Regions from separate parts of the Streptomyces diastaticus subsp. diastaticus genome, predicted to be linked through region 2. Evidence: riboswitches for the same ligand, from Rfam matches in the RefSeq annotation. Region 2 holds a riboswitch; the other holds the start of a gene.
The links. Region 2 has a riboswitch for cobalamin ahead of Sdia_RS06555 (ABC transporter substrate-binding protein). Riboswitches for the same ligand answer to the same signal wherever they lie in the genome.
Positions count from the first base shown of each region.

Region 1: another riboswitch for cobalamin. It lies ahead of Sdia_RS22240 (ABC transporter substrate-binding protein); the one in region 2 lies ahead of Sdia_RS06555 (ABC transporter substrate-binding protein).

Region 1 is NZ_BLLN01000005.1:1,073,811-1,078,014, reverse strand. Features, by position in the region: gene Sdia_RS22250 (ABC transporter ATP-binding protein) at 1-281, opposite strand, end outside; gene Sdia_RS22245 (FecCD family ABC transporter permease) at 278-1,336, opposite strand; gene Sdia_RS22240 (ABC transporter substrate-binding protein) at 1,333-2,385, opposite strand; cobalamin riboswitch at 2,445-2,636, opposite strand; gene Sdia_RS22235 (MMPL family transporter) at 2,696-4,204, opposite strand, start outside.
Region 2 is NZ_BLLN01000002.1:1,081,861-1,086,064, reverse strand. Features, by position in the region: gene Sdia_RS06560 (FecCD family ABC transporter permease) at 1-634, opposite strand, end outside; gene Sdia_RS06555 (ABC transporter substrate-binding protein) at 641-1,648, opposite strand; cobalamin riboswitch at 1,684-1,830, opposite strand; gene Sdia_RS06550 (IclR family transcriptional regulator) at 2,026-2,787, shown strand; gene Sdia_RS06545 (SAM-dependent methyltransferase) at 2,819-3,628, opposite strand; gene Sdia_RS06540 (SpoIIE family protein phosphatase) at 3,709-4,204, opposite strand, start outside.

The sequences.
Region 1 (4,204 bases), on a different contig from region 2:
TGCCCGACCACGGCGAGCCGCCGGGCCGTCTCGCGGCGGCCCAGTTCGGCCGGGGTGGAGCCGTCCACGGTGACGGTGCCGGCGGACGGCGCCAGCAGCCCTGCCAGCAGCCGCAGCAGGGTCGACTTGCCGGAGCCGTTGGGCCCGATGAGCCCGACCGTGCTTGCGGCGCGCGCCTGGAGCGTGACGCCGTCCAGGATGAGCCGCCCGCCCGCCGACCGCGAGACCCGTTCCGCGCGGAGCGCCGGCCGGCCGGCCGGGCAGGTGGCACGGCCGGTCACGCGGGCCTCCGGGTGCGGTACATGATGAGGACGAAGGCGGGCACGCCGATCAGCGAGGTGACCACGCCGACCGGGATCTCCTGCGGCGCCAGCACGGTCCTGGCCAGGGTGTCCACCCAGACCAGGAAGACGGCGCCGCTCAGCGCCGCCACCGGCAGCAGCCGCCCGTGCAGGGTGCCGGTCAGGGCGCGGGCGGCGTGCGGCAGCACCAGCCCGACGAAACCGATCGCTCCGGCGGCGCTGACCAGCGCGGCGGTGAGCAGCGCGGTGACGGTCAGCAGGACCAGCCGGGTCCGCGCCACCGGGACGCCGAGGGAGGCGGCGCTCTCCGTTCCGAAGGCGAAGGCGTCGAGCTGGTTGGCCCGTGCCCCGCACACCACCAGCGCCGCCGCCAGCACGGCCAGGCAGGCCCAGACGTCGGTCCAGGTGGCGCCGGAGAGGCTGCCGAGCAGCCAGAAGAGGATGCCCCGGGTCTGTTCGGCGTCGGCGGCGAACATCACGACGAACGAGGTGAGCGCGGAGAAGAGCTGCATACCCGCCACTCCGGAGAGCACCACCCGGTCGGTGGTGCCGCCGAGGCTGTGGCTGAGCAGCAGCACGAGACCGAAGGAGACGAGGGCGCCGACGAAGGCGCCGGTGGAGACCGACAGCGCGCCGCCGCCGAGCCCGAGGACGACCACGGCGACCGCGCCGGTGGAGGCGCCGGAGGAGACGCCGAGGACGAACGGGTCGGCCAGCGGGTTGCGCAGCAGCGACTGCATGACCACGCCGCAGAGCGCGAGCCCGGCCCCGCAGACGGCGGCCAGCACGGTACGCGGCAAGCGCAGTTCCCAGACGATGCCCTCACGGATGGGCGTCAGCCCGCTCTCCCGGCCGCCGAGGCGGGAGGCGACGACGGCCCACACGTCGGGGACGGAGACGCGGGCGGGACCGATGGTGATGGCGACCGAGACGGAGGCCAGCAGCAGGACGAGAGCCGACAGACCGAGCGTCCACGCCCCCGGCCGCCGCGCCCGCCCGGGCCCCGTGCCGGGGCGCGCGGCGGTGACGGTCACTTCGCCAGCCCGAACTCACGCAGCTTGGCGGCGACTTCCTCGATGCCGTCGACGGTGCGGATCGAGGGGTTCAGCGCCGCCCCGCTCACCTGTACGTACCGCTTCCTCTTCACCGCCGTCATGGTGCGAGTGGCCGGGTGGGACTCCAGGAAGGCGATCTTCCTGGCGGCGCTCTCCGCCGTCTGCGACTTGCGGGTGAGGTCGCCGATGACCAGCACGTCGGGGTCGCGGTCGGCGACGGTCTCCCAGTTGATCTGCGGCCACTCGTCCTTGGTGTCGTCGAAGACGTTCTTCCCGCCGACGGCCTCGGTGATGATGCCGGGCGCACCGCAGCAGCCGCCCATGTACGGCGCCTCGGCGTTGGCGAACCAGTAGAGGAGGGTGGGCCGTTCGTCCTCGGGAGCCTTCCTGGTGCTCAGCCCGTCAGTGGCCTTCCGGGCCCGCCGGCCGAGGTCGGCGACGAGCTTCTCACCACGTTCCTCGACGCCGAAGACCTTCGCCAGGTCGGTGACCTCGCCGTGGATGTCGGCCAGGGAGAGCGGATCGGTCCGCGCGCCGTCCCCGTCACCGGAGTTGGTCTTGGCGCAGTCGGCGGGCGAGACGTAGGTGCCCACACCGAGGTCCTCGAACGCCTCGCGGGTGGCGACGCCGCCCTTGCCGAGGGTCGACTCGAAGGAGGCGGTGACGAAGTCCGGTTCCTCGTCGAGGACCTTCTCGAACGAGGGGTTGTTGTCGGCGAGCCGCTTGACCTTGGCGTTGTCCTTCGCCAGGTGCGGCAGGACCGGGTCGGTCCAGGTAGCGGTGCCCGCCATCCGGTCGGCGAGACCGAGCGAGAGCAGGATCTCGGTGGAGTCCTGGTTGAGCGAGACGGCTCGCCGCGGCGGCTGCTCGACGGTCACGGTGCGGCCGCAGTTCTCCAGCGTGGCCGCCCCGGCCTCCTTCGCCTCGGCGGCGGGTTCGGAGCCCTGGCCCCCGCAGGCGGTGAGCAGCAGGCCGAGGGCGGTGCAGGAGGCGGCGAGGGAGATCCGGCGGAAGGGCGCAACAAGCACGGGGGTACGGCTTTCGTGTCGAGGCTCGGTCGCGAAGCCTGGCGTACAGGAACCCCGCCCGAAGGGGCGGAGGGCCAGCAGGTCTTCGGACTCGGGGTCGTGCGGACGGCGCGCCTTCCCGGGGGATGCCCCAGTGGCGTACTGCGCCGCCCGTCGCCCTCACCGCTGCGCGTCAGTTCCGGGTTCGCACCGGATTCCCTGACCCGTTCGCATCGAGATGCGCGGGTACGACTGGCGTGCGAAAGCTAGCACGGCGGGCCTCCCGGTCCCTGGGGTGGGGGGAGGCCCGCCGTGCCCGTACGGCCTGCGGTCATGCCGGGGTGCGGTCGTCCTCGGTGGCGTCCCGCGCCGGCTCGGCCCGGCGGCTGAGCGCGCCCGGCCACCAGGAGGCGGGGCCGATGTCGCGGACCAGGGCGGGGACCAGCAGGGAGCGCACGACCAGGGTGTCGAGCAGCACGCCGAAGGCGACGATGAAGGCGATCTGGACGAGGAAGGCCAGCGGGATCACCCCGAGGGCCGCGAAGGTGGCCGCCAGGACCACACCGGCCGAGGTGATGACTCCGCCGGTGGTGGTCAGGCCCCGCCGTACGCCCTCGCGGGTGCCGTGCAGCGCGGTCTCCTCGCGGACCCGGGACATCAGGAAGATGTTGTAGTCGACGCCGAGGGCGACCAGGAAGACGAATCCGTAGAGCGGGACGGAGGCGTCCGTCCCGGTGAAGCCGAAGACGTGGGTGAAGACCAGCGAGGCGATGCCGAGGGTGGCGGCGAAGTTCAGTGCCACGGTGAGCACCAGCAGCAGCGGCGTCACCAGCGAGCGGAGCAGCGCGATCAGGATGACGAGGATGATGGCCAGCACCACCGGCATGATCAGGTTCCGGTCGGCCTCGGCGGTGCGCTGGGTGTCGTACTGCTGCGCGGTGTAGCCGCCGACCACCGCGTCGGCGCCGTCCACCGCGTGTACGGCGGTCCGCAGCCGGGCCACGGTCTCCTTGGCGGCGTCGCTGTCCGCGCCGTCCTGGAGGGTGGCGTCGATCCGCACCCGGCCGTCCACGACGCGCGGTTCGCCGCCGCCGGGCCGTCCCGACTCGGTGACCGGGGCGACCGAGGCGACGCCCTCGGTCTTCTCGGCGGCCGCGACCACCTCGTCCACCCGGCCGGCGTCGGCGATGACGACGGCCGGGTTGCCGGCGCCGCCCGGGAAGTGACGGCTCAGCGTCTCCTGGGCGGAGACCGACGGTGCGTCGTTGACGAAGATCTCGTCGAGCGGGACGCCCCGGCTGCTCAGCGTCGGGGCGAAGGCCGCGCACGCCACGAGGGCGGCCAGGGTGATCGCCCAGACCTTGCGCGGCGTCCTGTCGACCCGGTCGGCGACCCGCTGCCACAGACGGTGGCTGCCACCGGTGCCGGTGACCTTGGGCCGGGCCGGCCAGTAGGCGGCCCGGCCGAGCAGGACCAGAGCGGCGGGCAGGAAGGTGAGCGCGCTGAGGACCGAGCAGACGATGCCGATGGCCCCGACGGGTCCGAGGGCCCGGTTGTTGGTGAGGTCGCTGAGGAGAAGTGCCAGCAGGCCGAGCGCGACGGTGGCGGCGCTGGCGGTGATCGGTCCGAACGACTGCCGCCAGGCCAGCCGCATCGCGGTGAACCGGTCGCCGTGCAGGCTCAGTTCCTCCCGGAACCGGGCGGTGAGCAGCAGCGCGTAGTCGGTGGCGGCACCGATCACCAGGATCGACAGGATGCCCTGCACCTGCCCGTCGACCCGGACCACGTCCCGCTCGGCCAGGGCGTACACCACCGCGCAGGCGAGTCCGAGGGCGAGGAC
Region 2 (4,204 bases):
GGCTGTCCCAGCGGGCGCCGCCGAGACCGCCGAGGGTCCAGAAGAGAATGGCCCGGGCGTGCTCGGCCTGGCTGGAGAGCACCAGGGCGAGGCTGGTCAGCGCGGAGAGGATGTACTGCACCGCGACCCCGGCGAGGATCAGCCGGCCGGTCGTCATGGTGCCGCCGCGCCGGGCCATCGCGTAGACGGCGACCAGCGCGCCCATCGAGCCGGCGAAGGCGGCGACGGGCAGGGCGACGGTGCCGAGCAGTCCGGTGCCGATACCCGCGACGATGACCAGTACCGCCCCCGTGGAGGCCCCCGAGGAGGCGCCGAGCAGGAACGGGTCGGCCAGCGGGTTGCGGACCAGCGCCTGGAGGACCGTACCGGCGACGGCGAGGCCCGCGCCGACGACGACGGCGAGCAGCACGCGCGGCAGCCGCACGTTCCGGATGACCGGCGCGAGCGGCGTCGGCTCGCTCCCGGTGAGCGCGGCCAGCACCTCGCCGGGCGGGACGCGGACGGAGCCGAGGGCGAGCCCGGCGAGGCCGGCGGCCAGCAGCAGACCGGCGAGCAGGGCGAGGACGGCGGGGTACGACAGGGCCCGGCGGCGGGGCTCGGCCGCCGCCGGGGTGCCCGCGGGGGCGGTCACCACGGCCCCCTACTCGGCGGCGCGGTCGGGGTGGAGCTGGTCCGCCAGCTCGTCCACGGCGTCGGGGACGCGCGGGCCGAGTACGGCGGAGGAGAGCGGCAGGACGGCGAACCGCTCGTTCTTGATCGCGGGCACGTCCTTGAGCGCCGGGTCGTTCAGGAGCTGCTTCTTCTTGGCGGCGACGGGGGTGCCGCCGTAGTCGTAGATGACGACGACCTCGGGCTTGCGCTCGACGACCTTCTCCCAGGAGACGTCGCCGAAGGACTTGTCGAGGTCGGCGAAGACGTTGCGGCCGCCGGCCCGGCTGATGAGGTCGTTGCCGATGCCGTGGCCGCCGGCCGTGAAGGCCGAGCTGTCGCCGCTGTCGAAGACGAAGACGGCGGGCTTCTCGGCGCCCTTGAGGCGTTCGGCGGTGGCCGCGAGCTGCTCCTCCTGCTCGGCTATCAGCTTCTCGGCGCGCTGGGGCACGCCGAACGTCCGGGCCACCTCGCGCAGTTCCTTGCGCAGCTCCTTGACGCCCACGGGTCCGTCGGTGCAGCCCTCGACGTTGAGGCGGGTGGGGACACCGTCCTCGGCCAGGGCGGCGCGCTCGCGCCCCGCGCCCTTGTCGAAGGCGCTGGCGTAGCCGCCGTAGACGAAGTCGGGTGAGGCGGCGATCAGCTTCTCGTAGGAGGGGTACGCGTCGGCGACGACCTCGATCCGGTCGTAGGCCGCGCGGTACTCGGGGAGGATCTCGTCGTCCAGGAAGGCGGTGCCCGCCATCCGGTCCTCCAAGCCGAGGGCGAGCATGACCTCGGTGACGTGCTGATTCATCGTCACGGCCCGCTCGGGCGCCTTCTCGAAGGTGGTCTTCACCCCGCAGTTGGTGACGGTGTACGGGAAGCCCTCGCCGCCTTGGGCGTCCTGGCCGCCCTTCGCCCCGGTCCGGCCGCCGTCGGCGGCGCCGCAGGCGGTGAGCGGGAGGAGGAGGGCCGCCGTGGCGGCGAGCGCGCGCGGGGCGCGACGGGGTCCGGACATGACCGTGCCTCTCCGGGGGATGACCGCGTCCCCTGGTAGTGCGAAAGGCGGCGGGTCAGTGTCGGACTCCCGGGCCCGCGCGCGTCGCCGCGCCGGGCCTGGTCACCGTGGCGGGACCGCGCCGGATTCGCACCGGCTTCCTGTCCTCCGCCGCCTGGGTGAACGCCGCGATTCTGTCACGCGGGGGGCGGAGGTTCCGGGGCGAGCCGGGGAGACGGTGCTCACACCGGGGAGGGCGGGACGGGGGGCCGCCGCCCGGACCCTCCGTGCGCTCCGGCCCGGCGGCGGCCATGCTGGTCCCCGACCGTCCAGCCCCGGAGGCCCCGTTGCCGCCCCACCCCGGCTCCCCCGCGCCCACGTCCAGCACCTCCCCCGCCGTGGGGCGCGCACTCGACATCCTGCTGCACCTCGCCGGGCGGACCGGGCCGGTGCGGGCGGCCACGCTCGCACGGGAACTGGGGATGCCGAGGTCGTCGGCGTACCACATCCTCACGGTGCTGGCGGAGCGCGGGTTCGTGACCTACCTGCCCGGGGAGCGGGCGTACGGGCTCGGGGTGGCGGCGTTCGAGATCGGGTCGGCCTACCTGCGGCACGAGCCGCTGGAGCGGCTGGCCCAGCCGGTGGTGCGGCGGCTCGCGGGACGGCTCGGGCAGACCGTGCACCTCGGGGTGGTCTACGGCGCCGAGACCGTCTACCTGCTGAAGGAACGCCCGCCGCGCGGACGCGCGGCCGACACCGCCCTCGTCACCGACATCGGCGTCCGGCTGCCCGCGCACCTGACCGCCAGCGGCCGGGCGATCCTCGCCCACCTCCCCGAGGCGCAGGTCCGCGCCCTGTATCCGCGCCCCGGGGACCTGATCACCCGCACCGGCCGGGGTCCGCGCTCGCTCGCCGAGCTCCTCGGCCTGCTCGCCGCCGACCGGCGGCGCGGCTGGTCCGAGGAGACCGAGCTGGTCTCGGAGGGGCTGCGCTCCCTCGGCGCGGCCGTCTTCGACCACCACGGCCATCCGGTCGCCGCCCTCTCCACCACCTGGCGGCGCCACTACGCCCCGCACGGCACCGACGGCGTGCGGGACGCCCTGGCGCGGGCGGCGGCCCGGCTGACTTCGGCGGTGTCGGGGCGGGCGCCGGGCGGCTGAGCCGGGCGGCCGCCCCGACGGCGGGACGGTGTCAGCGCTTCCTGGCGACCGCCCCGTACATGGCGATGTCGCGGCCCTCGATGCCTTCCTGCTCGGGCCCGGGGCGCCACTCGTGGACCTGGGTGACTCCTGGTTCCAGCAGGTCCATGCCGTCGAAGAACGAGGTGGCGGTGGCGAGGTCGCGGAGTTCCATGGGCATGCCCTGCTGCCGGTACTCCTGGGCGACCCGGTTGACCTCCTCGGGGGCGAAGTCGGCGGTGCCGATGGTCATCGCCAGGTAGCTGCCGGAGGGCAGCGGGTCCAGCAGCCGCTGGATCAGGCGCCGGTCGTCCGGGGGCAGGATGAAGTGCAGGATGCCGATGACCAGCAGGCCGACCGGCCGGTCCAGGTCGATGAGTTCGCGGAACTCGGGGCTGCCCAGGATCGCGTCGGGGTCGTGCATGTCGGCGTCCACGTAGGCGGTGGCGCCCTCGGGTGCGCTGCGCAGCAGCGCGCGGGCGTGGGCCAGGACGATGGGGTCGTTGTCGACGTAGACGACGTGCGACTCGGGGGCGACCTCCTGCACCACCTCGTGCAGGTTGGGAGAGGTCGGCAGGCCGGTCCCGACGTCGAGGAACTGGCGTATGCCGTGGTCCTCGGCGAGGTGGCGGGCCGCGCGGTGCATGAAGCGCCGGTTCTCCAGCATGTGGACGGGGAGGGCGGGCCAGTGACGGCACATCGCGTCCCCCGCCTCGACGTCCGGCGGGTAGTGGTCCTTGCCGCCCAGGATGTAGTCGTAGACGCGGGCGGAGTGGGCTCGTGAGGTCGCGAGACCGCTCGGGCGTGGCTGCGGGGCGTTCATGCGGCGTCTCTTTCACTCAAGGGAAGTCGTCTTCTCCTGTCTGTCCGCACCGGCCACCGGCCATGTGCGCGGTGCGGGCGTCACCGGTCCGCCCGTGCTTGCAGCGCGATGACGGCGATGTCGTCCAGGCGATTCTGCACCGGCGGCAGCAGTCCGCGGACCAGGGCGGGCAGGGAGGCCCCCCGGCCGGCCAGTTCGTCGGTCCGTTCGCGCAGGCGCCGGAGGTTGTGACCGATGTCGGTGCCCGGGGTCTCCACCAGCCCGTCGGTGTAGAACACCATGACGTCGCCCTCCCGCAGCTCCGTCTCCTGGTCGGAGCGGGGAAGGCCGTCGGCGACGCAGAGCGGCGGGTCCGCGCCCGCCGGGTTGTGCAGGTACCGGGCCGGCTGCCCGGCGGGGATCAGCAGGGGCGGGGGGTGGCCGGCGTTGGACAGGGTGACGCGCCAGAGGTGCTCCGTCTCCCGGCGCAGGATCGCGTGGACCGCCGTGATCATCGACGGACTGTCGAGCGCCTGCACGACCCGGTCGAGGCGGTCCAGGGTGAGGGCGGGGCTGACGGCCGGGCCGCTGTCGTAG